Regions from separate parts of the Kosakonia sp. Marseille-Q7440 genome, predicted to be linked through region 1. Evidence: predicted binding sites of a transcription regulator. Region 1 holds the regulator's gene; each other region holds the start of a gene.
The links. The regulator Fur, encoded in region 1, represses iron uptake genes when iron is present. The targets are predictions, from matches to a motif close to ATAATAATGAGAACNACTATCAA.
Positions count from the first base shown of each region.

Region 2: ACWPW2_RS20950 (Nramp family divalent metal transporter) is a predicted target of Fur. The motif match lies at 9,095-9,117, and genes of this name have one in related genera.
Region 3: sodA (superoxide dismutase [Mn]) is a predicted target of Fur. The motif match lies at 6,058-6,080, and genes of this name have one in related genera.

Region 1 covers NZ_CBCPLT010000001.1:1,168,672-1,179,209, forward strand. The annotation lists gene glnS (glutamine--tRNA ligase) at 1-445, shown strand, start outside; gene chiP (chitoporin ChiP) at 889-2,286, shown strand; gene ACWPW2_RS05290 (beta-N-acetylhexosaminidase) at 2,328-4,982, shown strand; gene fur (ferric iron uptake transcriptional regulator) at 5,083-5,529, opposite strand; gene fldA (flavodoxin FldA) at 5,819-6,349, opposite strand; gene ybfE (LexA regulated protein) at 6,513-6,794, opposite strand; gene ybfF (esterase) at 6,933-7,697, opposite strand; gene seqA (replication initiation negative regulator SeqA) at 7,880-8,434, shown strand; gene pgm (phosphoglucomutase (alpha-D-glucose-1,6-bisphosphate-dependent)) at 8,459-10,099, shown strand; gene kdpE (two-component system response regulator KdpE) at 10,487-10,538, opposite strand, start outside.
Region 2 covers NZ_CBCPLT010000002.1:1,501,310-1,511,847, forward strand. The annotation lists gene ACWPW2_RS20890 (MFS transporter) at 1-428, opposite strand, end outside; gene ACWPW2_RS20895 (helix-turn-helix transcriptional regulator) at 536-1,408, shown strand; gene ACWPW2_RS20900 (MmcQ/YjbR family DNA-binding protein) at 1,405-1,770, opposite strand; gene ACWPW2_RS20905 (TetR/AcrR family transcriptional regulator) at 1,760-2,350, opposite strand; gene ACWPW2_RS20910 (MBL fold metallo-hydrolase) at 2,544-3,653, shown strand; gene ACWPW2_RS20915 (RamA family antibiotic efflux transcriptional regulator) at 3,682-4,023, shown strand; gene ACWPW2_RS20920 (YfeC-like transcriptional regulator) at 4,054-4,446, opposite strand; gene ACWPW2_RS20925 (YfeC-like transcriptional regulator) at 4,448-4,807, opposite strand; tRNA gene ACWPW2_RS20930 (tRNA-Ala) at 5,028-5,103, shown strand; tRNA gene ACWPW2_RS20935 (tRNA-Ala) at 5,145-5,220, shown strand; gene ACWPW2_RS20940 (EAL domain-containing protein) at 5,401-7,572, shown strand; gene ACWPW2_RS20945 (NupC/NupG family nucleoside CNT transporter) at 7,616-8,803, opposite strand; gene ACWPW2_RS20950 (Nramp family divalent metal transporter) at 9,157-10,404, shown strand.
Region 3 covers NZ_CBCPLT010000004.1:46,912-57,449, reverse strand. The annotation lists gene ACWPW2_RS22055 (L-rhamnose isomerase) at 47-1,306, opposite strand; gene rhaB (rhamnulokinase) at 1,303-2,772, opposite strand; gene rhaS (HTH-type transcriptional activator RhaS) at 3,074-3,910, shown strand; gene rhaR (HTH-type transcriptional activator RhaR) at 3,984-4,832, shown strand; gene rhaT (L-rhamnose/proton symporter RhaT) at 4,833-5,867, opposite strand; gene sodA (superoxide dismutase [Mn]) at 6,155-6,775, shown strand; gene ACWPW2_RS22025 (dihydrodipicolinate synthase family protein) at 6,854-7,756, opposite strand; gene yiiM (6-hydroxyaminopurine reductase) at 7,919-8,590, shown strand; gene cpxA (envelope stress sensor histidine kinase CpxA) at 8,625-9,998, opposite strand; gene cpxR (envelope stress response regulator transcription factor CpxR) at 9,995-10,538, opposite strand, start outside.

The sequences.
Region 1 (10,538 bases):
CAAAGAGGTGCGTCTGCGCAACGCTTATGTGATCAAAGCGGAACGCGTTGAGAAAGATGCCGAAGGCAACATCACCACCATTTTCTGCTCTTACGACGCCGAGACGCTGAGTAAAGATCCTGCCGATGGCCGCAAGGTTAAAGGCGTGATCCACTGGGTCAGCGCGCAGCATGCGCAGCCGGTTGAAATTCGTCTCTACGATCGTCTGTTCAGCGTGCCAAACCCGGGAGCCGCCGAGGATTTCCTCGCCACCATCAACCCGGAATCGCTGGTCATTAAACAGGGTTTTGCCGAGCCATCGCTGAAAGAGGCGCAGGCGGGCAAAGCGTATCAGTTTGAGCGCGAAGGCTACTTCTGCCTCGATAGCCGCTATGCCACCGCGGACAAACTCGTGTTTAACCGCACGGTAGGCCTGCGTGATACCTGGGCTAAAATCGGCGACTGATTGCACCAATCAGTGGCCACTATGAAATAACGCCGCTTCTTGCGGCGTTTTTTATTATTAACCTGCGCATTACAATTAATACATATTCGTGCCGAAAATTAATATCTTCCCTCTGTTGGTGTTCTGCTTTTTTATTTCTGGAATGTTGCGGAAGCAGTAATCAGAATAGTGATAAAACCCTCTCGTTAATAAAGAATTAAATATCGACTGAATACGGATTGGTTATTTATTTGCGTGGTTTATGAAACGATATTTAATCCTCATTTAATTCTGTGCACTTCGTCATACTCCGTTATTTTTGCTTAAAAAGACGTTGATAATTCACAACGCGAAAAATAGGCTTTGTGCTGTTGTTTACTTAGGGAATATCTATAACAGACTTCCTGTTGTTAATTTTTATCGCCGCCGCGGCGGGGATTTTTACATTTAAAAGGAATCAATGTATGTGCGCGTTTGCAGGTAAACGGAGTTCGCTATCGCTGGCTATTGCCGCCGTTATCGCCATGTCAGGCCTGGCGCTTCCCGCGCAGGCGAAGGCAAGCGGTTTTATTGATGACTCAACGCTCACCGGCGGGATCTATTACTGGCAGCGTGAGCGCGACCGTAAAGATATTCTCGATAATAAATATAAAACGAACCTCTCTCACGCCACGTGGAATGCCAGGCTGGATTTTCAATCAGGCTATGCGGCAGATATGTTTGGCCTGGATATCGCTGCCTTTACGGCGATTGAAATGGCGGAAAACGGAGATAGCGCTCACCCAAATGAAATTGCTTTCTCCGCCAGTAATAAAGCCTATAAAGAGCGCTGGTCCGGTGATAAAAGCGGCATCAGCCTCTATAAAGCCGCAGCAAAATTCAAATATGGCGCTCTCTGGGCGCGCGCCGGTTATATTCAACCCACCGGGCAGACGCTATTAGCGCCGCACTGGAGTTTTATGCCGGGCACCTACCAGGGCGCGGAAGCGGGCATTAATAACGACTATGGCGATGCTGGCGCGCTGAGCGTTTCGTATATGTGGGCCAATGGATATAAAGCGCCATGGCATATCGAGATGGATAAGTTCTGGCAAAACGACAGAGAGCACCGGGTCGATTATCTCCATTCGCTCGGCGCAAAATATGATTTCAAAAATAACCTCGTGCTGGAGGCTGCGTTTGGCCAGGCGCAGGGCTATGTCGATCAATATTTTGCAAAAGCCAGCTACCAGCTGGATGTGGCAAATCAACCGTTCAGCACCAGCTATCAGTTTTATGGTGCCCGCGACAAAGTCAGCGATCGCGGCATCAACGATCTTTACGACGGCACCGCCTGGCTGCAGGCGCTGACCTTCGGTTACACGGTCGGACCACTCGCGCTGCGCCTCGAAGGAACATGGGTAAAAGCAGAAGGCCAGCAGGGCTACTTTTTGCAGCGCATGACGCCAACCTATGCCTCCTCTAATGGTCGTCTTGATATCTGGTGGGATAACCGCTCCGACTTCAATGCCAATGGCGAAAAAGCGCTCTTCCTGGGGGCGATGTACGATCTGGAGAGTTGCAACTTGCCCGGCTTACAAATTGGGGCCTCTTACGCCTACGCCTGGGGCGCAAAACCGGCCGAAATGGCCGTGCCGGATGCGTGGTACAGCGCCGGTTATCGTCTGAAAGAGTCCGCATATAGCCTGGATGCCATCTATACCCTGCAAGAGGGGCGCGCCAAAGGGACGATGTTTAAACTGCACTTTACCCAGTATGACAACCACGCCGCTATCCCGAGCTATGCCGGCGGCTACGGCAACATTTTCCAGGATGAGCGCGACGTGAAATTGATGGTCATCGCGCCGTTTACCCTTTTCTAATTAATTTGTTGCCGGGCATTGGCAACCTTAAGGAACAGAGAATGCATACAGCACGTTTAAGCCTGCTGGCGGGCGCAGTCACAGCGCTGCTTGGCAGCGGCGCGGCACTGGCAAGCCAGAGCACGGTTGACGCCATCAGCCAGTTCAATCTGAACTACGCCGTAAAAGATAACTTTGCCGCACAGCATGGCGTTGATTGTGCGAAGCTCGGCGCAGACTGGGCCTCCTGCAACAAAGCGGTGATCACGCTCACCAACAAAGGCGAGGCAGTGACCGATAACGAGTGGGCTATCTACTTCCACAGTATTCGCCCCGTTCTGCAAGTCGCGAACCCGCAGTTCAAAGTGACCCATATCATGGGCGATCTGCATAAGCTTGAGCCTACCGGGCAATTTACTGGTTTTCCGGCGAATCAGTCCGTTGAGATCCCAATCATTAATGAGTACTGGCAACTCTTTATTACCGATGTGCTGCCGCGCTGGTATGTCACAGGTGAGGAAGCGACGCCAAAAACCATCGCCAATACCAATACGGAAGATCTTGCCCAGTTCGTCACACCGCTTGGCGAGCAATGGCAGCGGACGCCGGACGATAAAAATATCCTGATGACCGCTGAAGCACGCTTTGCGCAAAACAGCGATATCAAAGCGATGAACCTCGCCTCGCTGCGCGGGCAGATTGTGCCGACGCCGCGCGAGGTAAAAATTTACGGTCGGGATATCGATCTCAGCCAGGGGATGAAATTTGACCTTTCAGCGCTGATGCCTGATGCGCAAAATGCCATTAAAGCGCGCTTCGCCATGCTCGGCGTGGAAGAGGGGAGTTATCCGCTACGTACCGAAATTGTGCGTAAAGCGTTCAAGAGTGAGGAGGCGATCAACGGTGCCTATCAGCTGCGTATCAGTGATAAAGAGGCGGTGGTGACCGGTTTTGATCAGAGCGGCGTCTTCTATGGCCTGCAATCCCTGCTTTCGCTTCTCCCCGCGCAGGGGGCGATGACCATCCCCGCTCTGATGGCGAAAGATGCACCGCGCTTCGACTATCGCGGTATTCATCTGGATGTCGGGCGTAATTTCCACAGCAAAGCGGCGGTGCTGCGCCTGCTGGATCAGATGGCAGCCTACAAGCTGAATAAATTCCACTTCCATCTGACGGACGATGAAGGGTGGCGCATTGAAATCCCCGGGCTGCCGGAGCTGACTGAGATTGGCAGCCAGCGCTGCCACGATCTGAGCGAGAAGCAGTGCCTGCTGCCGCAGCTGGGATCCGGGCCGGATCGTGATAACAACGGCAGCGGTTACTTTACCCGCGCCGACTATATCGAGATCCTCAAATATGCCAAAGCGCGGCACATTGAGGTGATCCCGGAGATCGATATGCCCGCCCATGCGCGCGCGGCGGTCATCTCAATGGAGGCGCGTTACCATCGCCTGATAAAAGAGGGTAAAGAGAGCGAGGCGAGCCGTTACCGCCTGCTCGATCCGACGGATACCTCTGTTACCGCTGGCGTACAGTTCTACGATCGCACCGGTTATCTCAATCCTTGCCTGGACTCCTCGCGCAACTTTGTCGATAAGGTGATGGGCGAAATCCAGCAGATGCACAGAGAAGCGGGTCTGCCGCTACACACCTGGCACTTCGGCGGCGATGAAGCGAAAAATATCTACCTGGGGGCTGGCTATACGGATGTGAAAGATCCGCAGCCGGGTAAAGGCATCATCGATCAGAGCAGGCAGGATAAGCCGTGGGCGAAATCGGAGGCCTGCCAGGCGATGATCAAAGCCGGGAAAGTGAGCGACGTTGAGCACCTCTCCAGCTACTTTGGCGCTGAGGTGAGCAAGCTGGTTAAGGCGCACGGCATTGATGTGATGCAGGCGTGGCAGGATGGGCTTAAAGATGCCAAAGACGCCTCTGTTTTTGCCACCAGACATGTGAATGTCAACTTCTGGGATGCGCTCTACTGGGGCGGTTTCGATTCCGTCAATGACTGGGCGAACAAAGGCTTCCGCGTGGTGGTCTCCAACCCGGACTACGTCTATCTCGACTTCCCGAGTGAAGTTCACCCGGATGAAAGCGGCTACTACTGGGGGACGCGTTTCAGCGATGAGCGCAAGATCTTCAGTTTTGCACCGGACAACATGCCGCAAAATGCGGAAACGTCGGTCGACCGTGACGGCAACGCGTTCAGCGCCAAATCAGACAAGCCGTGGCCTGGCGCCTACGGGCTTTCCGCCGAGCTGTGGAGCGAAGTGGTGCGCACGGATGAGCAGATGGAGTATATGATCTATCCGCGTCTGGTCGCCGTCGCTGAGCGGGCATGGCACCGCGCAAGCTGGGAGCTGGATTACCAGGCGGGCCGTGAATACAAAGGCGGCGAGACGCAGTGGGTCGATCAGAAGGCCTTAACGGCAGACTGGCAGCGTTTTGCCAATCTGCTGGGACATCGCGAGCTGGCGAAGCTGGATAAAGCCGGCATCCATTATCGTCTGCCGGTGCCAGGGGCGCGAATTGTTGACGGTGTGCTGGAGGTCAACATCCGCTTCCCGGGGCTGGTGGTCGAGTACTCCCTCGATCGCGGCAAAACATGGCAGCACTATGAAGCGAAATCCCGTCCACAGGTTAAAGGAGAAATTCAGCTGCGCACCTTAAGCCCGGATGGCAGGCGCGTCAGCCGCGTCGATAGCCTGAAAGCCTGATCGCTTTCCTCTCTGAGCGGCGTAACCTTTTAACGCGCCGCTCAGCCGGCAGGCATAAAAAAAGCCAACCTGACGGTTGGCTTTTAACGTTCAGAAGAACTTATTTTGCGTCGTGCGCGTGTTCATCTTCGCGGCAGTCACCTTCGGCGCAGTGGCCGTAAAGGTAGAGACTGTGGTTCGTCAGGCGGATGCCGTGTTGAGCGGCAATTTCGCGCTGGCGCAATTCGATGGAGTCATCACTGAATTCGATAACTTTACCGCAGTCGAGGCAGATAAGGTGATCGTGGTGATGCTGCTGCGTCAGTTCGAAAACAGACTTGCCGCCTTCGAAGTTGTGACGGGTGACAATCCCGGCGTCATCAAACTGGTTCAGCACACGGTACACCGTTGCCAGACCAATCTCTTCACCCATGTCGATCAGACGCTTATAAAGATCTTCCGCACTGACATGATGGTTATCCGGCTCCTGAAGCACTTCCAGAATTTTTAAACGTGGAAGCGTGACTTTCAGGCCGGCCTTCTTTAATGCGGTATTGTTGTCAGTCATGCGGAATCTGTCCTGTTGCTATACGATTCACTTCCTTCTCGGAAGTTATAAGGAATGCACCCGGGCGAATGCGTATCATTATAGAACTGCCATGTATAAATGAAAACTGCAAGCCCTCAAGTAAAGTAAGCTTTTAAAACGTGGTATCGCCGACAACTCCCGGTCGGGCGTACTACGTTAAGCAGCGCTTATTGTACAGGGATGAGTAGGAAAGTTAAAAAAATGTAGCAATTATTTCGATTGCTTTTACCTATTGATACGGCGCAACCAGCAGATTGCGCCATAAAAATCAGGCATTCAGGATTTCATCAAGATGCAGCTCTTCAGAAACCTGCTTCACCCACTTCTGCACGCGCTCGGCGGTCAGTTCTGGCTGACGGTCTTCGTCAATCGCCAGACCTACAAAGTGATCGTCATCAGCCAGGCCTTTTGAAGCTTCGAAATGGTAACCGGCAGTCGGCCAGTGGCCCACAATCGTCGCGCCGCGCGGTTCAATAATGTCGCGAATGGTGCCCAGCGCATCACAGAAGTACTCAGCGTAATCTTCCTGATCGCCGCAGCCGAACAGCGCCACTAACTTACCATTAAAATCAATCTCTTCCAGCGTCGGGAAGAAGTCATCCCAGTCGCACTGCGCTTCACCGTAATACCAGGTCGGAATGCCGAGCAACAGGATGTCATACCCTTCGATATCTTCCTTACTGCTCTTGGCAATGTCATGAACATCGGCGACGTCTTTACCAAGCTGGCTTTGGATCATTTTGGCGATGTTTTCGGTGTTGCCGGTGTCGCTGCCGAAGAAAATGCCTGTAATTGCCATGAGTAAAATAACCTCTTGAATCTTAATGAGTATAGGGGGAGCGCTAAGCCCACAGATAAGGGCAATCATAGCAGAACAGAGAAGAACGCGGAAACTGCTATTGCCGCGGACTGCACTGTATGCCACACGAAAAGGGGAATTTGATGAGGATTCAGAAGAATCGCTATCCGCGCAGGGCTTTAAGCTGCGCCAGCAGCATCTCTTCGATAAGTTCGCTGCGGCTTATCTCACGCGCTTCGGCCAGCTCATTTAAGGCTTCCACCGCTTCCGCATTCAGTTTCAGTTCGACGCGCTTAAGCCCGCGAACCTTATCGCGTTTAAGCTGGTTGCGTTTATTAATGCGCAACTGTTCATCACGCGAGAGCGGGTTGGTCTTCGGCCGTCCCGGGCGACGCTCATTCGCGAACAGATCTAGTGTCGTACGGTCCGTTTGTTCTTTAGCCATGATATGAATACTACGGGAAAACACGCAATCGGGCCGCTGCCCGGGCTGAATAGCGCGCCATCATACATCACCAACATCGGCACGCCAACGACCGGGCGCGTTGAAACGACCGGTCGCCGCCTTTTTAATCAGTTGGCCTTACTCTGCCAGATAACGGCGGATGGCCCGCAGCACCGCATCAGGTTTTTCTGCATGCACCCAGTGCCCGGCACCGGCAATGACATACGCCCGCGCCTGGGGAAACTGCGCCAGCAGCGCATCGCGGTAGGCATCGGTGACATAAGAGGAGTTGCCGCCGCAGACGAAGAGGGCAGGCTTATCCCACGCCGGAATGGTCTCCCAGCCCACAATATTGGCATATTGATCCCACAGCACCGGCACGTTGAAGCGCCACTCACCGTCAACGAAGGATTTCAGTAAAAACTGAACCACGCCCTCTTCATTAAGCTGCTCGCGCATCAGCGCCGCCGCCTGCTGGCGCGACGAAACGCCCGCCTCGCTGACGGCGTTGATAGCGGCAAAGATCTCATCGTGACGGCGCACCTTATAATCCACGGGCGCCATATCAATCGCCACCAGGCGATCGATGCGATCGGGTGCCAGTGAAGTTAGCGCCATCACCGCTTTGCCGCCCATGGAGTGGCCGATAAAGGTCGCTTTTTCAATCTGATGGGCATCAAGCGTATCAAGCAGATCCTGCGCCATCGCCGGATAGTTCATCTCCGGTGAGCGGGGCGACACGCCGTGATTACGCATATCCACCTGCAGCACATCGTGATCCTGCACCAGGTCGCGGGCGAGCACGCCGAGGTTATCGAGGCTGCCGAAAAGGCCGTGAACCAGCACAATCGGGGAATTGTTGTGCGGATGTTGTGCAGTTTGCGCGCGCGTGTTCAATTTCATGGCAAAGTTCTTTTTTTCACTCCAACGGGTTAGGTTATTATGGTGAACATTCTGCCGCCCGGCTGCAAGGCTAAGCATTACTCTGAGTTTTGCCGCCATCCTGGGGTGTACCTATCCGCTGTTGGGATTTCACTTTATAATCCCAATACTTGTATTCAGATTTTATATAGCACTGGATTAAGATGAAAACGATTGAAGTTGATGATGAGCTCTACAGTTACATTGCCAGCCATACCAAGCACATTGGCGAGAGCGCATCCGAGATTTTACGGCGTATGCTGAAGTTCTCCGCCGCATCATCGTCTCCCTCTGCAGCGCCCGCCGCGCCGGTGAAAGAGACACGCGCTGCAAGCGTCGTCGAAGAGGTGAAACCGGCCAACACCACCCGGGATAAGGTCCGTGCTGTTCGCGAGCTTCTGCTCTCGGACGAATACGCCGAGCAGAAAAAAGCGGTCAATCGCTTTCTGCTAATCCTGTCTACACTCTATTCACTCGATGACAAAGGGTTTACGGAATCCACTGAATCTCTGCACGGTCGCACGCGCGTATACTTTGCCGCTGATGAGCGCACCCTGCTGCAGAACGGCAACCAGACCAAGCCGAAGCAAGTGCCGAACACCCCTTACTGGGTCATCACCAACACGAATACGGGCCGTAAATGCAGCATGATTGAACACATCATGCAATCAATGCAGTTCCCGGCGGAGCTGATTGAGAAAGTTTGCGGCACAATTTAATCCTTGCATTAAAAGGACGAAGCAATGGCAAACCATCCGCGCGCGGGCCAACCTGCGCAACAGGGCGATTTGATTAACGTCGCGCAGCTGACTGCGCAGTACTATGTGTTGAAACCGGAAGTTGGCAACGCTGACCATGCGGTGAAATTTGGTACCTCAGGTCACCGTGGTAGCGCATGGCGTCACAGCTTTAACGAGCCGCACATCCTTGCCATTGCGCAGGCGATTGCCGAAGAGCGTGCGAAAAACGGCATCACCGGGCCGTGCTATGTCGGTAAAGACACGCATGCCCTCTCTGAGCCGGCGTTTATCTCCGTGCTGGAAGTGTTGGCTGCCAACGGCGTCGATATCATCGTGCAGGAAAATAACGGCTTTACGCCGACGCCTGCCATCTCTAATGCAATCCTTGTGCACAACAAAAATGGTGGCGCGCAGGCGGATGGTATCGTGATTACGCCGTCCCATAACCCGCCGGAAGATGGCGGCATCAAATACAACCCGCCGAACGGCGGCCCGGCCGACACCAACGTCACCAAAGTGGTGGAAGATCGCGCTAACGCGCTGCTGGCTGACGGTCTGAAAGGCGTGAAACGCATTTCGCTGGATGCGGCGATGGCTTCCGGTCACGTCACTGAAAAAGATCTGGTGCAGCCGTTTATTGAAGGGCTGGCGGAGATCGTCGATATGGCGGCGATCCAGAAAGCGGGCCTGAAGCTGGGCGTCGATCCGCTGGGCGGCTCCGGTATTGAGTACTGGAAACGTATCGCCGAGCACTACAAGCTCGACCTCACCATCGTTAATGATGAAGTGGATCAGACTTTCCGCTTTATGCACCTCGATAAAGATGGCGCGATCCGCATGGATTGCTCCTCCGAGTGTGCGATGGCCGGTCTGCTGGCGCTGCGCGATAAGTTTGACCTGGCCTTCGCCAACGACCCGGATTACGACCGCCACGGCATCGTAACCCCGGCTGGTCTGATGAACCCGAACCACTACCTGGCGGTAGCGATCAACTACCTGTTCCAGCATCGTCCGCAGTGGGGCAAAGATGTCGCAGTCGGTAAGACGCTGGTCTCCTCGGCGATGATCGACCGCGTGGTTAACGACCTTGGCCGTAAGCTGGTGGAAGTGCCGGTGGGCTTTAAGTGGTTTGTTGATGGTCTGCACGACGGCAGCTTCGGCTTCGGTGGCGAAGAGAGCGCGGGTGCCTCGTTCCTGCGCTTCGACGGTACGCCGTGGTCTACGGATAAAGATGGCATCATCATGTGCCTGCTGGCGGCGGAGATCACTGCGGTGACCGGTAAAAACCCGCAGCAGCACTATGACGAACTGGCTGCCCGCTTTGGCGCGCCAAGCTACAACCGTCTGCAGGCTGCGGCCTCTTCCGCGCAGAAAGCGGCGCTCTCTAAGCTCTCGCCTGAAATGGTGAGCGCCAGCACGCTGGCAGGGGATGCGATCACCGCTCGCCTGACCGCAGCACCGGGCAACGGCGCCTCGATTGGCGGCCTGAAAGTGATGACCGACAACGGCTGGTTTGCCGCGCGTCCGTCAGGCACCGAAGACGCCTACAAAATCTACTGCGAAAGCTTCCTCGGCGACGAACACCGTAAGCTGATTGAGAAAGAAGCGGTAGAAATTGTCAGCGAAGTGCTGAAAAACGCGTAAATCGCGGCACAATAAAAAAGCTCCCTCGGGAGCCTTTTTTATGTCGGATGGCGGCTGACGCCTTATCCGACCTACAACTGCATCAAACACTAAATCCGAAACCCGTAGGCCGGATAAGCGCAGCGCCATCCGGCAATCAAACCGCGCAGAACACCTAATCCGTAGGCCGGATAAGCGCAGCGCCATCCGGCATTCAAACGGCGCGGAACACGTAACCCGTAGGCAGGATAAGCGTAGCGCCATCCGGCAATCAAACCGCGCAGGACACGCAACCCGTAGGCCGGATAAGGCGCAAGCCGCCATCCGGCAATCAAACGGCGCGGAACATGTAACCCGTAGGCCGGATAAGCGTAGCGCCATCCGGCAATCAGCCTTGTAAATCAGGCCTCACAACATAAACCGGTACCCAATCCCGGTCTCGGTCAACAGGTGACGCGGG
Region 2 (10,538 bases), on a different contig from region 1:
ACGCCGCCGTAGAGGCTGATTGCACGGGCATGCGCAGTGCCTTTCAGCGTGACATGCAGGGTGGCGAGGATCTGCGGCACAATCAGCGCCGCGCCCATCCCCTGTAGCGTGCGCGCCGCCAGCAGGGCAGAAACCGAGTTCGCCAGCCCGCACAGCAGCGAGGCGATGCCGAACAGCGCAACGCCCCATAAAAAGATGCGGCGGCGTCCCAGGTTGTCCCCCAGTTTGCTGCCCATCGCCAGGCAGACAGCAAATGCCACGCCGTATAGCGCGACAATCAGCGCCAGTTGGGTAGCTGAAGTATGTAACGACAGAGTGATGGAATCGAGCGCGACATTGGTGATTGAGGTGTCGATCAGCGGCAGCATCTGCCCGGTTAACAGCAAAAACAGGCCCGCCCGGCCTGGAGAAACAGCAGACGTATTCATGGTGACTCCATTGCGTCATTCATCGGATGGACGTAGCATCGCCGAATGAGAAAACGGGTACCAGTTCTTGCCTATACGGGTACTGGCACTACCATGCTGGAGGGTTTATGACGTTGATGGTGGACAAACAGCCGCAGCTGGCGCTGCTTGAAGAGAGCCGCAAACAGCTGGGCGCGTTTCTGCGCGCGCGGCGCGAAAGCCTTGATCCGCAGCGGCTCGGCTTGCCGCGCAGCAGCCGACGCCGGACGCCGGGTCTGCGGCGCGAAGAGGTGGCGCTGCTGGCCGATGTCGGCGTTACCTGGTACACCTGGCTGGAGCAGGGCCGCGAGGTGAACCCCTCCGCCAATGTTTTGCAGGCGATTGCCTCCGCATTACAGTGCACGCCAACCGAGACGCGGCACCTCTTTCTGCTGGCCGGGTTAGCGCCGACCGAAGCGCTCAACTCCCCGCAGTGCGAAGGGATCAGCGACAGCACGCGCCGCCTGCTGGACAGCCTGCTACCGAACCCGGCGAGCATCCAGAAACCCAATTTTGATATTGTCGCGTGGAATGCCGGTTTTGAGCGCCTGATGGGCGTTAAGTTTGATGAGATCCCGGAAGAGGACCGCAACTGTATCTATCTCTATCTAACCCATCCGCAGTGGCGCAGCCGTTTAGGGCTGGATGAACAGGTGCTCTCGACCTTTGTCGCCTATTTTCGGGCGGCGATGGCCGCGCACCGCGGGGATGCGATATGGGAAGCGAAGCTGGCGCGTTTTTGCGCCGCGTCGGCGGAATTTGAAACGCTGTGGCGTAAACACTATGAAGTGAGCGGCGTGGAGAATAAGGTTAAACGCTTTGCTCACCCGCAGCTCGGCACGATTACCCTGCACCAGATGTACTGGTACTCCGCGCCGCGCAACGGATCGCGGTTACTGGTCTATATGCCGGTGGATGAGCAGAGCGAGCAGGCGCTGCAATGGCTGGCGCAGAACGCTTAAGGGCGCAGGCGCTTCTGATCCTTACGCGGCAGGGTGTCGACCACGCGATCCCAGGAGTGCTGGATCAGTGATTCGAGCAGCGAGAGGTCAATCTCGTCGCCTGCGTAGACGGAGATCCAGTGCTTTTTATTCATGTGATAACCCGGCTCAATGCTGGGGTAGATCTGCTGGTTGAGCAGGGCAACCTGCGGCTCCGATTTCATCGTTACCATCGGCCTGCCGTGGGTAGTGGTGGTCATCATGAAGATCTTGCCGCACACTTTGAAGACGTCATGTTCCGGGCCAAACGGCCAGCAGTGCTCGGTAAAGGGGAGCGACAGCGCATAGCGATGAGCGCTCTCCTGCAATGTTTTACTCTCCATCTTTCTCCTCATTTGCCAGCGCGCGCCACATCGCCTCAAAGCCGAGACGCTTAAGCTCTTTGGTTCGCGAGGGATCGCGTCCCGCAAAGTTAATGGTGGTTTCCGCCATTGCGAGGAAAATGGCATCGCCAAACGCGGCGTACTCATCCGAGAGGAAAACCGGGCGCACCGAGCGGTGGCACAGCTCATGCAGCTCCGGGAAGATATCGGCCACCTGCTGCTTGGTTTCGGCGGTCAGCTTTTCGCTGATGGCGATCTGGCGCACCGCATGGTGGCCGTTGGGGTGGCGAATGCCCCAGTCGATATAGCTGTCCCAGATGGAGTGGGTATGCAATTTCGAATCGCTGCTGGAGCGGTCGAGATTGGCGAGCATAGTGCCGCAAAGATCGGTTTTCAGATGCAGATAGAGCGCGTTTAACAGATCGTCTTTGGTGGCGAAGTAGCGAAACAGTGTCCCTTCCGCGACGCCTGCGTTACGGGCGATAAGCGCGGTGGAGGCGGCAATTCCCGACTGGGCAATCGCCTTGGTTGCTGCTTTCAGTAATGCCAGTTTCTTATCTTCACTCTTCGGACGAGCCACGCCGCTTTTCTCCGCTTTTTACAAAAACCACGATTGAAACATGCCCTTTGAGAGGCTGCAACGTCGAATATCAAACAAAGAAAAATCGTCTTGACGATTTAGTGTTCGTTTCTATAATGAGTGCTTACTCACTCATAATCAAGTTCTATGAGTATCGTCTCAACGGATGGGATCGATTTAGCCGGGTCAGGATATGAAACGTCTCACTATCAGCGTGGTTGTCGTTATGCTCGTTGCGTCTGCTGCAAGCTTACCTTTTGTTCTGAATGCCGGTTTTGGCCAGCCACCGCAGGGTGAGGCACTCAGCGCCGTGGAAAAATCGCCCCATTACCGCGACGGCGCGTTCCATAATGCGCTGCCGACGCCGGGTTTCACCGGTGAGCAAAATAAGCTGGCGTTGTGGTGGGATTTTCTCTTCGGTAAACGTGAAAATGCGCGCCCGCAGCAGCCGCTGCCGACGGTGACAACCGATCTCGCGGCGCTGCCGTTGCAGGAGGATACGCTGGTCTGGATGGGGCACTCCTCGTGGTATATGCAACTGGCGGGCAAACGCATTTTGATCGACCCGGTGCTCAGTGACTACGCCGCGCCATTTTCCTTTCTTAATAAAGCTTTCGCCGGTAACGGCGTCTGGACGGCAGAGAGGATGCCGGAGATCGATCTGCTGATTATCTCTCACGACCATTATGACCACCTCGATCACGCCACCATCAAGGCGCTGATGCCGAAGATCAAACGCGTTGTTACGCCGCTCGGCGTCGGCTCCCATCTGCGTTACTGGGGAATGGACGCGGCGAAGATTGAGGAGGCGGACTGGCAGCAGAGCGTGCAGGTCAGCGATACGCTTAGCGTAAATATTCTGCCCGCGCGTCACTTCTCCGGCCGAGGCCTGAAGCGCAACCAGACGCTGTGGGCCAGCTTTCTGTTTGTCACGCCTGAACGCAAAGTCTACTACAGCGGCGACAGCGGTTATGGCCCGCACTTTAAGGCCATCAGCGACAGGTTCGGCCCCATCGATATTGCCATTATGGAGAATGGGCAGTACGACGAGGCGTGGAAATATATTCATATGATGCCGGAGCAGAGCGCGCAGGCGGCGCAGGATCTGCAGGCACGCGCAGTGCTGCCGGGCCATGCCGGGCGTTTTGTGTTGGCAAAACACAGTTGGGACGATCCGTATAAACGTTTAGCGGCTGCCAGCCGCGATAAAGAGTTTCGCTTACTGACACCGAAACTGGGCGAAGTGGTTTTTGCGGCCGATACGGCGCAAACATTCAGCGCCTGGTGGGAAGAACCCATTTAATTAATCGAAGTGCAGGGGGGATCGCAGCATGACTATTTCCGCTCAGGTTATCGACACTATCGTCGAGTGGATCGACGACAATCTTCATCAGCCCTTGCGTATTGATGAGATTGCCGCGCACGCAGGCTACTCCAAGTGGCATCTGCAACGGCTCTTTTTGCAGTACAAAGGGGAGAGCCTCGGGCGCTATATCCGCGAGCGCAAACTCGCGCGCGCCGCGCAGGATTTACGCAACACCGATCAGAAGGTTTACGATATCTGCCTGAAATATGGCTTCGATTCGCAGCAAACCTTCACGCGGATTTTTACCCGCACCTTCAACCAGCCGCCGGGAGCCTACCGGCGCGAAAACCATCAGCACACCCATTAACAGTACAAACCGGCACAGCGCCGGTTTTTTTTACTCTTGTACCGTCTGCTTAATGCCTAAGCGGCTGCAAAAGGTGCTTAACCCTTCGCGCGCCAGCAGCACTTCAAGCTGGTGCAGTTCGTCAGCGGTAAGCATCTGCAACGAGTTGATAATATTTTGCATTGTGCCTGGCGCGGTGAGATAGGGCGCGGGTGGTTCGGCGAGCGAACTGTTAAAACCGCTGTGGCGCATGGCGGGAAGTTCCATCACCAGGCTCAGCACTTTATCGGTAATCAATACGTAGCGGGCGCGGCCCCCTTTTACGCCGGGGAGACTCTCTGTTTTCCACTTGTGACGTTTGATCCAGCGGTTGATGGTCTGTCGTGTGACGCCGAGACGGTTTGCTAACTCAGCAGTAGTCATTTTGCCTGGTAATGTGTTCATCTTATTTCTGGTCGCGGATCCCTAAACGTTGCAACAGGCCGGTAATGCCGTCGCGCAAAAGCATTGAAGAGAGCAGAGTGCGCTCGGCGTCGGTCATCTCTTTTGCCAGTCGGAGCAGCAGTGCTTCCAGCGAGGCGTCGCTGCTGGAGTTGTCGGTGGAGGGGGAGAGTTCATTGCGCTGCGCGCTGCGGATAAAGGCGCGGACCTGTTCATTAACGTGAACCAGGCGGGCTTTTCCTCCCTGAACGCCAGGTTTTGGCGAGGTGATCCACCCCTCTTTACGCACCCATTTGTTGATGGTTTGCCGGCTGTACCCCGTTAGCGTAGCCAGCTCTTCCGGCGTCATTCGTTCCTTGAGCATATAATTTCCCGGTGAGTAGTAAGGGTAATTAGTGATTTATGTTATAGCACCATTTTAGAAGAAAATGTGACAGGTTTAACTGCTGGCTGCGAGGCACATCGCAAGGGGATTCAATTGCATGCTTTTTCAGCGGTTGGTAAAGAGGTGATGATTTTGCCGTTGACACCTGGCAAGGGAATTCATATCATGCCGCCCGTCAACACGACACGCTTTACGCGATGGGGCTATAGCTCAGCTGGGAGAGCGCTTGCATGGCATGCAAGAGGTCAGCGGTTCGATCCCGCTTAGCTCCACCAAATTCCGAACCCAACGGAACTGGTGCGTAAAGTAACATTGTGGGGCTATAGCTCAGCTGGGAGAGCGCTTGCATGGCATGCAAGAGGTCAGCGGTTCGATCCCGCTTAGCTCCACCAAAATTTGAACCCTCGCGTTTACGCGGGGGTTTTTTGTTTGTGCGTTTATTCTTCAGGCCGTTGGCTGAAAAAAGCGCACGTCTGCTATTTTCTCGTCCGTTTCCCTGGCTTGCTTCACTGTTTCAATAAACCTATTATTCATGGTAATTATTTTTTAACCACCAGAGCCGACATTAATTTATGAAATCCGGTTACGTGAAGCCGTTTCTGCTGGCGTTAATGATGTGCCTGGTGGCTATTCCCGTAGCCCGTTATATTTCGCCGAAAACAGTCGTTGATGGCGGCAGTGTTTATCTCGCCTGGTTACCTTTAAGCGTTACGCTTGCGATTCTCCTGTTATTTGGTCGACACGCCATTGTGCCGCTTATTCTTGGCTCCGCTATCATTAATGAGATCTTCTTTCATCTGCCCTTTGGCGAAGCGGCGGTGCTGCTCTTCTGCCAGCTATTTGCCGTTTTATTGGTGTGCGCCATTGTTCGCTGGCAGCTTGGCAGGCGCTGGCGTTACGGTATTCCTAATAAAAATATGGGGGTACGCATTTTATGGCTGGGATTTATTGCCCCCATCGGCATAAAAATAACGATGTATCTGGCTGGAGCCTGGTTTAATTATCCGGTGACGCTCTCCAATTACTTCGGCAGCGGTTCGTTAATATTCTCAATAATCGATATTCAGAGTTTGATATGTTCGGCGTTGATTTTTACCATGATTGTTTATTATCCGATGCGCATGATCCTCAATCCGCGCTTTGCAAAAGCGTGGTGGCGCCGTAGCGTTGTTCCCTGTTTTAGCAAAAGAAAGCGTTTATTCACGCTGGGCTGGCTGGCAACATTAATCACCATTGTGGCGCTGCTATGCGCCCCCTATAAATCAGATCTGGTTGCCGGTTATCTGGTACCGCTGATCTTTATTATTTTTAACTTTGGCTGTAGCCGTCTGCCGGGCACCTTTCTGACGCTGAGCTGGGCGGTGTCGGCTTTCCTGTTGCTGGCTTATAACAACAACTTTTTCCATGACGTCCGCGCAGATTACTCGCTGGCGTTTGTCATGTCGGTACTGATCTGTTTCACCGTCTGCCTGCTTTACAACATCCGCGTTTTCAACCGCAGCCTGTGGCTGAAGCGGCGCTGGCAGGCGCAAGCGATGAGCGATCCGCTCACCGGTTTGCCTAATCTGCGCGCGCTGGAGAGGGAAGTGGAGCGCCAGCCGGGCAGCATCGTCTGTTGTCTGCATATGAAAAACCTCGATTTCCTTAGCCGCCACTTCGGCATGATGATGCGCGTGCATGTGAAGCGCAGCGTCACCCGGGCGCTGCAACCCTGGCTGCATGAAGGGGAGCGTTTTTTTCAACTCCCCGGCAGTGAATTACTGCTAATGCTCAACGGGCCGGAAACCCTGGCGCGCCTGCACTCCATGCTCGATCGTCTTAACAGCCAGCGAATCTGCTGGAGTAAAAAACCGCTGGAGATTGAGTTCGGTGCTTCGTGGGGCGAATTGCAGGGCAACCGGGACGCGCTGCAGCAGACGCTCGGCCAGTTGAGCTGGCTGTCAGAGCAGACGGACAGCGAAAATCGTGTGCTGGCGCTCACCAACAGCCAGGCGGAAGTGAATCATCAGACCACTGAGCGCGTACTGCAACTGGAGAGGGTAAAACGGGCGCTGGAAGAGGGCGGTATCGCGCTCTATGCCCAGCCGATCGTCGATGCCACAGGCGAGGGCTATCACGAGATCCTTTCACGGCTGGTCAGCGATGATCAGATCATTACCCCCGACCAGTTTATTCCGGTTATTGCCCAGTTTGATCTCGGTACGCGCTTCGATATGCAGGTCGTCGAAACGCTGCTGAAATGGATGCAGGCGCATCCGCAGCCAGCTACAAAGCCGCGTTTCTCCCTCAACCTGATGCCGCTGACCCTGATGCAGCAATCCTTCGCTACGCAGTTTCTTGCACTGTTTGCGCGCTACGGCATCGCCGCGCAGGCAGTGATTATCGAAATTACCGAAGAGCAGGCTTTTTCCCACTCGGAAGTGAGCGTCCGGAATATTACGCGCTTACGCGAGGCGGGGTTTAAGATTGCCATTGATGACTTCGGCACCGGCTACGCCAACTTCGAGCGTTTGAAGCGCATCCAGGCGGATATCATCAAGATCGACGGCTGTTTTGTGCGCGATATTCTCACTGACCCGCAGGATGCGATGATCGTGCAAGCGATATGCTCTCTGGCGAAAGCAAAAGGTCTGACGGTGGTGGCCGAGTACGTAGAGAATGAGGCGCAGCGCGAGCTGCTGCTGAACGCGGGCGTTGACTACCTGCAGGGCTATCTGCTCGGCAAGCCGCAGCCGCTGGCATAAAAAAACCGGGGCAGGCCCCGGTTTTTGCTAAAGCGCGTTTGAATCAGATAACCAGCGCCGCGATGGCCGCAGAGAGCACGCTCACCAGCGTCGAACCGTACACCAGCTTCAGACCAAAGCGGGAAACCACGTTGCCCTGCTCTTCGTTCAGGCCTTTGATCGCGCCTGCGATAATGCCGATTGAGGAGAAGTTGGCGAAGGAGACCAGGAAGACAGAGAGGATACCTTCCGAACGCGGAGAGAGGGTGGAGGCAATCTTCTGCAGATCCATCATCGCCACGAATTCGTTGGAGACCAGTTTGGTCGCCATAATACTCGCCACCTGCAACGCTTCATGAGCCGGCACGCCCAGCACCCAGGCAACCGGGTAGAAGATGTACCCCAGAATGCCCTGGAAGGAGATGCCCAGCACGGCAGCGAAGAGGGCGTTCAGGCCGGAAATCAGCGCGATAAAGCCAATCAGCATCGCCGCAACGATAATCGCCACTTTGAAACCAGCCAGAATGTATTCACCCAGCATCTCAAAGAAGCTCTGGCCTTCGTGCAGTTTCGCCATCTGCAGGTTCTCTTCGCTCTCATCCACGCGGTACGGGTTGAGCAGCGAGAGCACGATAAAGGTACTGAACATGTTCAGCACCAGCGCCGCGACGACATATTTCGGCTGCAGCATGGTCATGTAAGCGCCCACAATCGACATCGAAACCGTCGACATTGCGGTCGCAGCCATGGTGTACATGCGGTTGCGTGACATTTTGCCGAGGATATCTTTATAAGCAATAAAGTTCTCGGATTGACCCAGAATCAGGGAGCTGACCGCGTTAAAAGATTCCAGTTTACCCATGCCGTTCACTTTCGACAGCACCGTACCGATGGCACGGATCACAATCGGCAGTACGCGAATGTGTTGCAGAATACCAATCAGCGCAGAGATAAAGACAATCGGGCAGAGCACTTTCAGGAAGAAGAAGGCCAGGCCTTCGTCATTCATTTTGCCGAAGACGAAGTTGGTGCCTTCGTTGGCAAAGCCGAGCAGTTTTTCAAACATCTCGGAGAAGCCTTTTACGAAGCCGAGGCCGACATCAGAGTTGAGGAAGAACCAGGCCAGCACAACTTCAATCACCAGCAGCTGAATAACAAAGCGAATGCGGATCTTTTTGCGATCGCTGCTCACGAGCAAGGCAAGCAGCGCCACAACAGCAAGCGCCAGGACAAAGTGCAGAACGCGGGACATATTTGCTCCAAATATGAGACGGGTAGGAATTTCGTGCACATTCTATGTAACAAGACAAAAGAAAACGAGATCAAAGGCACACTATATTAATGTCCTGTGACCAGACTCAAAATTAGTGATCAAACATACAATTCAGGTATGTTAATAAAGGCCGTGAAAAGTTGCGTCACGCTGCTAGACTCATAACATAATGCTGCGGTAAATGTTGTCGCCGCCGTCACCATCCTTGGCATTCAACCCTTCTATTGTTTCAGGCTATCAGAGAAATCAAGTAAACCCATCCTAACGATCTTGATAATCATTCTCATTTTGGTAGCATCAAACATAGCAAAGGCTATATTTAGGGGCAATAAATGAGCAGTAGTCGCGTGGAGAGTACTAACGGAAGAGCAGCGCGCAAACTCAGATTTGCGTTAATGGGACCTGCATTTATTGCGGCTATCGGTTACATCGATCCGGGTAACTTTGCCACCAATATTCAGGCGGGCGCGACCTTCGGCTACCAGCTTTTATGGGTTGTGGTGTGGGCGAACCTGATGGCGATGCTCATTCAACTGCTTTCCGCCAAGCTCGGCATTGCGACCGGCAAAAACCTCGCGGAGCAGATCCGTGACCACTATCCGCGCCCGCTGGTGTGGTTTTACTGGGTGCAGGCGGAAATCATCGCCATGGCGACGGACCTGGCGGAGTTTATCGGCGCGGCGATTGGCTTCAAGCTGATCCTCGGCGTGTCGCTGATGCAGGGCGCGGTGCTGACCGGGATCGCCACCTTCCTGATTCTGATGCTGCAAAAGCGCGGGCAGAAACCGCTGGAAAAAGTGATAGGCGGCCTGCTGCTGTTTGTCGCGGCGGCCTATATTGTCGAACTGATTTTCTCGCAGCCGAAGCTGGCGGCGCTGGCAAAAGGGATTGTTATTCCTACGCTTTCCGGAACCGATGCGGTGTTTCTTGCCGCTGGCGTACTGGGCGCGACCATTATGCCGCACGTCATCTATTTGCACTCCTCCCTGACGCAAAACCTGCACGACGGTACGCGCCGCGAGCGTTACTCTGCGACCAAATGGGATGTTGGGCTGGCGATGACCATTGCCGGGTTTGTTAACCTTGCGATGATGGCGACCGCCGCAGCAGCATTTCACTTTAATGGACACACCGGCGTGGCCGATCTCGATCAGGCCTATTTAACGCTGGAGCCATTATTAAGCCATGCCGCAGCGACTATTTTCGGCCTGAGCCTGGTGGCTGCGGGTCTCTCTTCGACCGTTGTCGGTACGCTGGCCGGGCAGGTGGTGATGCAGGGGTTTGTCCGTTTCCATATTCCGCTGTGGGTGCGCCGTACCATTACCATGTTGCCGTCGTTTATTGTTATCTGGCTGGGGCTGGATCCGACGCGTATCCTGGTGATGAGCCAGGTGCTGCTGAGCTTTGGTATCGCGCTGGCGCTGGTGCCGCTGCTGGTGTTTACCAGTAATGCAAAACTGATGGGCGAACTGGTGAATACCGCGCTGGTAAGACGCACTGGCTGGGTGATTGTCGCGCTGGTGGTGTGCCTGAACGGCTGGTTGCTGGTCGGAACGCTTGCCGAGTTGATGGGTAAATAGTGCCCAATGGCGGTGAGCTTGTTGGGTTTACATATCCCTTCTGCGGCTTGAATGCCCGATGGCGCTACGCTTATCGGGCCTACGAATCTTCTGCGGTGTGACTGTTTGATGCTGAATGCCCGATGGCGCTACGC
Region 3 (10,538 bases), on a different contig from region 1:
CTCTTTTGTAGGCCGGATAAGGCGTAAGCCGCCATCCGGCACTGCTTCACTGGCGCTGGCGTAATACCGCTTGCTCATACGCCCGCACGCTCTCAAGCCACTGGCTGCCGGCGGGGGTGTCGTGGCGCTGGCAATAGATCTCCCACACCGCCTGCCACGGCAGGGATTTCTGCTCTTCGAGCAGTGCAAGGCGCGCGGTGTAATCGCCGTCGGCTTCCAGCTGGCGCAGCTGTTCAACCGGCTCGAGCAGAGCGCGCAGCAGCGCTTTTTTCATATTGCGGGTGCCAATCACCCACGCGGCGATACGGTTGATAGAGGCGTCAAAGAAGTCGAGGCCGATATGCACGCGGTCGAACAGCTGGTGGCGAATGATCTCGCTGGCAATGGCCTGGGTTTCATCATCCAGCAGCACCACGTGATCGCTGTCCCAGCGCACCGGGCGGCTGACGTGCAGCAGCAGGCGCGGCACATAGAGCATGGCGGCGGAGATTTTGTCGGAGATCACCTCCGTCGGGTGGAAGTGGCCCGCATCCAGGCAGAGCGCAGTCTGGCGGCTGGTGGCGTATCCCATATAGAACTCATTCGAGCCGACGGTGTAGCTCTCGGCACCGATGCCGAACAACTTACTCTCCACGGCGTCGATATGGTGCGCCGGGTTCAGTTTCTCGCTCATCGCTTCGTCCAGCGCGGCGAGCAGACGCTGGCGCGGGGCCAGGCGATCGACGGTGACATCCTTCATGCCGTCCGGCACCCAGATATTCATCACCGACGGCGTGCCGAGCTGCTCGCCGAAGGAGGCAGAGACGCGGCGGCTGGCCTTCACGTGATCAATCCAGAACTGGCGCACCTCATCATTGGCGTGGGAGAGGGTAAAACCATCCGCGCTGAGCGGGTGCGAAAAACAGGAGGGGTTAAAATCGAGCCCCAGTTTGTTGGCTTTCGCCCACGTAACCCAGTTTTTAAAGTGCTCCGGTTTGATCTCGTTACGCGCCACGGGCGCATCGGCTTCGTGATAAATAGCATGCAGATTGAGGCGCTTAGGGCCGGGGATCAGGCTCAGCGCCTGCTCAAGATCGGCGCGTAATTCGGCGGCGTTGCGCGCTTTACCCGGATAGTTACCGGTGGCCTGAATACCGCCGGTCAGGCTGCCTTCCGGGTTTTCGAACCCGGCCACATCGTCGCCCTGCCAGCAGTGCATCGAGACCGGCAGGCGATCGAGCTGACGCAGTGCCTCCTCGGCATCGATGCCGACCGCGGCAAAACGCTCTCTGGCAATCTCCCAGGCCTGTTCAAGTTGAGTGGTCATGCGCAAAGCTCCTTTGTCTGTCGTTTTTGCTGAAAACGCGCGACATAGCGGGCGATTTCATTATCAGAATCGGGGGTAAAGGTGAGCAGGGGGTGGTTAGCCGCCACCACCTGACGGAACTCATCGACGTTGGTCAGCTCATCAAGCGTCATTAGCTGTATGCCAATATTGCCGAGCGTTGAGGCTTCAACCGGCCCGGCGACCACCGGCAAACCGCAGGCGTCGGCGCAAAGCTGGTTCAGCAGTTTGTTCTGGCAACCGCCGCCGACAATGTGCAGGCGAGTAAAGGGCTTACCGCGCAGCGTTGCCAGCTCGCTCAGCACATCGGCATAGAGCAGGGCGAGGCTGTCGAAGATGCAGCGCGCCAGCTCGGCAGCGCTCTGCGGCACGGGTTGATCCGCGTCGCGGCAGGCGGCCTGGATCTCGGCACTCATGTTCTCCGGGTTGATAAAGCGCTCGTCGTTGGGGTTGATGACGAAGCGGCAGACCGCGATCTGTTCGGTGAGGGCGATAAGCGCGGGCAGGTCGCTGATGTTCTGCTCTTTCAGCACCCGCTGTAGCAGCCATAAGCCCATGATATTTTTCAGCACCCGGTAACGCCCCTCGGCACCGCCCTCATTGGTGATATTGGCGGCGAGCGCGGCGTCGCTGGTGTAGGGCGTTTTGCTCTCAAAGCCCATCAATGACCAGGTGCCGGAAGAGAGATATGCCGCATCGTTATCGGCCAGCGGCGAGGCGATCACTGCGCTGGCGGTATCGTGGCTGGCCACGGCGACCACCGGAATAGCGTTGCCCTGCGGGCAGATCCAGTCGCCAATCACATTCCCCGGATGGGTCGGTGTACCGAACCAGCTTGCGGGCACGCCAGCCCAGTCGAGCAGCGTGGCGTCCCAGTTGTCGGTGTTGATATTGACCAGTTGTGTGGTGGTGGCGTTGGTGTACTCCCAGTTGCACTGCCCGGTGAGGCGGAAGCTGAAGTAGTCTGGGATCAGCAGGGCGTGCTCCACCTGCTCTACGGTTTGCGGCTGCTGTTCCGCCAGCGCGCGCAGTTGATAGAGCGTGTTGAAGGGGAGAAACTGGATGCCGCTGCGGCGATAGATATCGGCTTTGCCCGGCTGCTGGAAAGCGCGCTGCATAATGCCGTCGGTGCGGCTGTCGCGGTAGGCGATTGGCAGACCGACGCGTTCACCCGCGCGGTTAATCAGCACATAATCGACGCCCCAGGTATCAATGCCGATGCTGTCAGGCTGTACGCCGGATTCGCATACCTTTTGCAGCCCGCTGCGGATCTCGGCTTCCAGGCGGTCGATATCCCAGCAGTCGAATCCATCAACTCTCTGTAAGCAGTTAACAAAGCGGTGAATTTCCTGAAGCGTCAGCGCCCGGCTCTGGCGATCGTAACGCGCCAGCATTACCCGTCCGCTGGAGGCACCTAAATCAACTGCGACGCAGTGGCGAAAAGTCATGATGAGGTCCTTCAAAGAGTCATTGCGGACAGTCTAAAAAAGGGGGCGTGGGGTCTACCTTCTTGCTACTGACAGCGGCGAAGGGGCGCTGGCAAGAAAGCAAAGATGAACGTGAGAGAGTTCACATATTCCAGTGATGACGGGGTCTTACGCCATTGTGACTCTCGCCACATTTCCCGATCTTTCCGGGCGTTTCTTGAAAAACGGGCAGCTTATGCGCGAAATGGCGTCGAAAATTAAAGGTGAGGTTGGCCGCCCTTAATTACTATTTTGAGACTGTTTCTCATTTGCTGGGGCGATCATGACCATACTGCATAGCGTCGATTTCTTTCCGCCAGGTAAATCACCGGTTGCCATTGAGCCGCGGCTGCCGCAGGCGGCTTTCCCTGAGCATCATCATGATTTTCATGAAATTGTGATTGTTGAGCATGGTTCCGGCATTCATGTCTTTAACGGTCAGCCTTACACCATCAGCGGCGGCACGGTCTGCTTTGTGCGCGATCACGACCGCCATCTCTATGAACATACGGATAATCTCTGCCTGACCAACGTGCTCTACCGCTCGCCGGACGCTTTCCAGTTCCTTGCCGGGTTAAACCAGCTGTTACCGCAGGAGCAGGAGGGGCACTACCCGTCGCACTGGCGGGTGAGCCAGCAGACGCTGGGGCAGGTGCGCGGCATTATCAGCCAGATGGAGGCGCAGGGCGCGGAGCTGGAAACCCACGATATTGCTAACCGCGAAATGCTCTTTATGCAGTTGCTGGTGCTGCTGCGCCGTAGCAGCCAGCAGGCGGAGATGGGCAACAGCGACGCGCGGCTTAACCAATTGCTGCTGTGGCTGGAGGATCACTTCGCCGAGGATATCTGCTGGGCGTCGCTTGCCGAGCGCTTCACGCTCTCGTTGCGCACGCTGCATCGCCAGCTTAAACAGACCACCGGCATGACGCCGCAGCGCTATCTGAACCGCCTGCGGCTGATCAAAGCCCGCCATATGTTGCGCCACAGCGATGAGAGCGTAACGGATATCGCTTTTCGCTGCGGGTTTGGCGACAGTAACCACTTTTCGACCCTGTTTCGCCGCGAGTTTAGCTGGTCTCCGCGCGAGATCCGTCAGGGGCGCGATACGCTGCTTCAGTAACGAGAAGAGAATCACCGATTTTTGGCTGCGCTTTGGCTAATAATGTCAGGTTAGTGCACGCAGAGGTGATGATGTGACAGGCCAGCTTATTCTTCGTCGGGACGACTTTTTTCCGCGCGCCGGTCAGGCGGTGGCGGTGGCGGATCGCTACCCGCAACATGTGTTTGCCGAACACACCCACGAGTTTAATGAGCTGGTGATGGTGTGGCGCGGCAATGGCCTGCATGTGCTTAACAACCGCCCGTACCGCATTACGCGCGGCGATCTCTTCTATATCCGCGCCGAGGATTGCCACTCTTACGCCTCGGTTAACGATCTGGTGTTGCAGAACATCATCTACTGCCCGGAGCGGCTGACGCTCAATCTGGACTGGGCGGGGCTGATCCCGGGCTTTAGCGGCGGAGCGTGGAGCCCGCACTGGCGCATTGGCAGCAGCGGCATGACGCAGGCCCGCCAGGTGATCGCCCAGCTGGAGCATGAGAGCAATAAGAGCGATCCGCTGGCGAATGGAATGGCGGAAACGCTCTTTGCCCAGCTGGTGATGACCTTAAAACGCCACCGTTTCGCCGCCGATAACCTTGCCGCCACTCACAGCGAAGCGCTGCTGGATAAGCTGATCACCGCCCTTTCCGGCAGCCTGAACCGCAGCTTTGTGCTTGAACAGTTTTGCGAGCAGGAGCAGTGCAGCGAGCGCGCCCTGCGCCAGCAGTTTCGCACCCAGACCGGCATGACCATCAATCACTATCTGCGCCAGCTGCGCATCTGCCACGCGCAATATCTGCTCCAGCACTCGGAGCAGATGATTGGCGAAATCGCCATGCAGTGCGGGTTTGAGGACAGTAACTACTTTTCGGTGGTCTTTAGCCGCGAAGTGGGGATGACGCCAGGACAGTGGCGTCATCGCAGTCGCGCCGCCGTCTGATTAGCTCGCCATACCGAGGCCGACAATATTGGCCGCGATAATAATCACCACGCAGCCGAGGCTCAGCACGCTGACCGGCTGACGTCCGGCATTTTTCCACTCCTTCAGCACCAGCCCGACAATGCCGCCGCACAGCACGTAGAAACTCATGTGCAGCATCCAGCTGATGTAGTCATACTGCGCCGGAATACGGGCGTGGCCCCAGGCGTAGAAGAAGAATTGCAGATACCACATCAGCCCGCCAAGCGCGGAGAGCAGGATGTTGCTGATAATCAACGGCGTTGCCAGCGAGAAGTCCGCTTTGACCGATAAGTTCTTCACTTTTACCAGCCGGATGATGCAGAAGCCAAGGTTGACCAGCGCGCCGCCGCCCATGATCACCACATAGCTTGGCAGCGCGGTATAGAGCGGATCGATGCCCAGCGCGGCGGCGGCATCGTGCATCGGTTTGGCGGCGTTCATCGCAAAGGACATCCCGGCTGAGAAGATGCCGCACATGACCGCCAGCGCCAGCCCTTTCTTCAGATTGAACTCTTCGGCTTTGATGCCCATTTTGCGCTCTTTCAACTGACCGGCGCGCGTCACAATGCCGACGCCAATCAGGGCAACCAGCACGCCAAGCAGCGTCATTCGACCTCCTTCGGTATGGATCAGCACGCCGAAAGTGCCGTTGAGCACCGGTGTCATCAGGGTGCCGACAATCAGCGTGATGCCGATAGCGATACCGATACCCATCGACATGCCGAGATAGCGCATCGTTAAACCGTAATTGATATTGCCGACGCCCCACATCGCGCCAAAGAGAAACACCGGCAGCAGGGTGGAGGCGTTAAACGAGCTGAAATAGGCCCAGAAATCGGGCAGTAACAGCGCGCTGACGCTCCAGGGGAGGACTACCCAGGAGACAAGGCCGCCTATCGACCACATCGTCTCCCATGACCACTGTTTGACCTTTTTGAACGGGGCATAGAAACAGGCAGCACTGGCCGCGCCTATCAAATGCCACAAAATACCCATCGTAATCGCGTTACTCATTGTGCACTCCTTTTGTTTTTATGGCCGACAGAGGTCGCCGACTCGCAGAGTGTAAAAATCAGTAAACGATTTAACCTTGAGACGATTGCCGCGCTGCGCCTGGCGCTGGCAATCAGGGCATGATGAGAATGAGCAGCTTCACAATTTCAAGAACATAACTAAAATAGATAACCTTATAGAAACTACGGCATTGATAAACATTTTCAATATCACGTAATTAACTATAATGATCCAACTGCTTACGCGGCGTTAACAAATCCGCCGCCAGACTAAAAATGGAGATGAAAATGAGCTATACACTGCCCGCTCTGCCGTATGCGTATGATGCCCTTGAGCCTCATTTCGACAAGCAGACGATGGAAATCCATCACACTAAACATCACCAGACCTACGTAAACAACGCTAACGCCGCGCTGGAAAACCTGCCGGAGTTCGCAAGCCTGCCGGTTGAAGAGCTGATCACCAAGCTGGACCAGCTGCCGACCGACAAGAAAACCGTACTGCGTAACAACGCGGGCGGCCACGCTAACCACAGCCTGTTCTGGAAAGGCCTGAAAGTCGGCACTACCCTGCAGGGCGATCTGAAAGCGGCTATCGAGCGCGATTTCGGTTCCGTGGACAACTTCAAAGCTGAATTTGAAAAAGCAGCAGCAACCCGCTTCGGTTCCGGCTGGGCATGGCTGGTGCTGAAAGGCGACAAACTGGCTGTAGTTTCTACCGCAAACCAGGACTCCCCGCTGATGGGCGAAGCGATCTCTGGCGCATCCGGCTTCCCGATCATCGGCCTGGATGTGTGGGAACACGCTTACTACCTGAAATTCCAGAACCGCCGCCCGGACTACATCAAAGAGTTCTGGAACGTGGTGAACTGGGACGAAGCAGCAGCACGTTTCGCCGCTAAAAAATAAGTTCGCACGATCCCCCACGCTTGCGTGAGGTCAACCCCCGTCCGGCTTCGCCGTCGGGGGTTTTTTATTGCCTGCGGTTTACCTTCGCGAGGTGATACTAAACAGCTGGTCGACGATGGCGCACTGCGCGTCGCTGAGTGTGCCGCCGACGTTGCGCGAGACGGGCGTCGAGTAGCCAAATTTACGTGATACCACGGTTTTGATGGTGGTGACGAAATCATCCCCGATGGCGTAGATCGCCATAAACTTGCCGATCTCCTGCTGCGCTTTGCTCAACCCGTCGAGATCGCCGGTGCGCCAGGCTTCTCTCGCCTGCACAAACAGCTCTGGCATAACGTTATTCAACCCGGAGATCACCCCTGCGCCGCCTGCCAGTAAGTTCGGGATGTAGTACTCGTCGTAGCCGCTCAACACGGCGAAATCGCTGCGTACCGCCTGGGTGGCGAGGATCATGTTTCGCGTGTGTGACTGGCAATCGACCGTATCTTTGATGCCGGCGAAATCAGGAAACTCGGCGGCCAGGGTGGCGACCAGTTCCGGCGTTAAATCGCAGCCGGTGCGCGCCGGGAAGTTGTAGGCGAACCACTTGCCCTCAACCGCCTGGCCGATGGCGCGGAAATAGTGCAATAACTGCCCGCTGGTCTGCCCGTAGTAATAGGGTGGCAGCACCATTACTGCGTCATACCCGACGCGCCTGGCCTCTTGCGCCATGCGCACCACATCGGAAAAGCAGGGGGAGGAGACATTTGCTACCAGCGTGCCCGGTGACATCTCCCGCGCTTCGCGGATAAGCATTAAGCGCTCCTCCAGCGAGAACGAGGCAAACTCCCCGATGCTGCCCATCAGCAGCACGACATCGACTTTTGCCGCATTCAGACGGGCAATGTGTTGCGCTAAGCCTGCCAGATCGATACTCCCTTCACGATCCATCGGCGTGATGGAAGGGCACCAGACGCCAGAAAATGGAACTGTAGTGGCCACGTCGCTCTCTCCTCGTTTAATGAAATTGCGTTTCAAAACTCAAGGTAAGTGATAACACGGCATGGCGTCAGACACGCGCATGAATGTCTCATTTTCGCCGCTTCGGGTGAGAAAAAAGTGTGCTCTAATAACGCGACCAATAACGGAATTCCGGGAGGGAAGATGCGCCATCAGGTTAACGTTTTCAGGGGCAAGATAAGGGATTATGAGGGCAGCCGACCGAGCGCCATCGCCAAATTGCAGGTGCAGGGAGAGCTGACCCTGACGGAGCTGGGCCTTGCTGGCGATGAGCAGGCAGAGAAAAGCTACCACGGCGGGGCCGATCGCGCGCTGTGCCACTATCCGCGTGAACACTACACGCACTGGGCGCAAGCCTTCCCGCAACAGGCCGCGCTTTTCTGCGCGCCCGCCTTCGGCGAAAACCTCTCTACCGTCGGGCTGACGGAACAAAATGTCTTTATCGGCGATATCTTTCGCTGGGGCGAGGCGCTGATTCAGGTGACGCAGCCGCGCTCGCCCTGCTTTAAGCTCAACTACCACTTCGGCATTGAGGATATGGCCACGCAGATGCAGGCGAGCGGCCGCGTGGGCTGGCTCTACCGGGTGATTGCCGCAGGCAAAGTCGCCGCTGACGCGCCGTTAGAGCTTGTCTCAAGAGTGAGCGATGTCAGCGTTCATGAGGCGGCGGCGATCGCCTGGTATCAACCGTTTGATGATGAGCAGTATCAGCGCCTGCTGGCGGCGGCGGGGTTATCGGCAAGCTGGACGCGCACGATGCAGAAGCGACGCCTGAGCGGCAAAATTGAGGATAACGCCCGGCGGCTGCGCGGATAAAAAAACGCCCCCTCCGGTGGGAGAGGGCGCATTATCAGGCGCGTCTATAGAGCGGCAGCCAGAGGGTTAAGCGTAAACCGCCTAACGGGCTGTCGTCCGCTTTCACCCAGCCGCGATGCTGCTGAATTGCCGTTTCGACAATCGCCAGCCCAAGGCCGGTGCCGCCCGATTCGCGGTCGCGCGCTTCGTCGGTGCGGTAGAAGGGACGGAAAATCTGCTCGCGATCTTCCGCGCTGACGCCTGGGCCGTCATCATCAACGTTGATGGTGATGCCCTCTTTATCCACCGCAAAGCTCACTTCGATTTTGGTGTGGGAGTAGCGCAGCGCGTTACGGACAATATTCTCCAGCGCACTCTCCAGCGCGTTGGGGTTGCCATACAGCGGCCAGGGCCCGGGCGGGAAGGTGACCGTCAGGGATTTGCCCATCTGCTCGGCTTCGAACGCGGCGTTATCCAGCACCTCATGCCACAGCTGATTGGCTTTGACCGTTTCGCTGACCAGCGCGTTTTTCTGCTGGTTGCGCGACATCACCAGCAGATCGTTGATCATGCTGTCCAGCCGCTGCGCCTCGGTTTCAATGCGCTCCAGCTCTTTGCTCTCTCCGCTACGGCGGCGCAGCAGGGCGGTGCCCAGTTGCAGGCGCGTCAGCGGCGTGCGCAGTTCGTGAGAGATGTCCGACAGCAGACGCTGTTGCGCGGTCATCATGCGCTCCAGCGCGCTCACCATCTGGTTAAAACTGGCCCCGGCGGCGAGAAACTCCTGCGGCCCGGCTTCCAGCTCCGGATGCTGGCGCAGGTTGCCTTGCGCCACCTCATCCGCCGCGTTTTTCAACTTACGCGCCGGTTTTGCCAGGCTCCACGCCAGCCACAGCAGCAGCGGTGAACTGATCAGCATGGTAACGATCAGCAGCAGCAGCGGGCGGTCAAACAGCAGGTTGATAAAGTCAGATTGCGAATTGCTGGCAGGACGAATCAGATAGAGCTGGTAATTATCTTCCCCGTCGCGAATGGAGAAGGGGCCCACCATTTCGACGCGGCCATACTTTTTCTTCTGCGGATGATCGGAGTTATCGGCCTGGCCGATAAAGTTGCGGATGATCTGCATTTCGCTGCGCTCCGCGCCGATCACGCGCCCTTCGCTGGTCACCAGCAGCAGGCGTTGACCGGGCGGAGCCCATTTGTCGATGGCGCGAAACAGCCTGCGCCACCACATCAGATCGTTCGGCGGGTCGTTAGCCAGCTCCGCTTCCACATGCTGTTCAATCATCAGACCCTGGCGCTGCTCGCTGTCGAGCAGCTCCGTCATCTGGCGGGAGTCCAGCTTTGGCACCATCAATACCAGCATCAACACCAGCGCCAGGGTTAACCAGAAGATGGCGAAGATGCGGGCGGTCAAACTTCCTATCATGAAGCGGAGACCATCAGATAACCGCGGCCGCGCAGAGTTTTAAACCACGGATGCCCATCTTTACGCTCCGGCAGTTTGCGGCGCAGGTTGGAGATATGCATGTCGATGGCGCGATCGAACGGCGTCAGGCGTTTACCCAGCACTTCCTGGCTCAGGTGTTCACGCGACACCACCTGGCCTAAATGCTGAGCCAGCAGGTAGAGCAGGGTAAATTCGGTGCCGGTGAGCTCCAGCGACTGACCGTCAAAGCTCGCTTCCTGGCGGCCAGGATTGAGGCTGAGCGCGTCCACTTCCAGCGTCGGCGAACCGCTATCGCTGTTCTGCTGCTGTTCGCTCCAGTGGGAGCGGCGCAAAATCGCGCGAATACGCGCCACGAGTTCACGATCGTTAAAGGGTTTCGGGAGATAGTCATCCGCGCCCAGCTCAAGGCCGAGAACGCGATCCAGCTCGCTGCCGCGGGCTGTAAGCATGATTACCGGTGTCTGGTGTGTCTGGCGAAGCTCTTTAAGGGTATCGATGCCGTTTTTCTTCGGCATCATC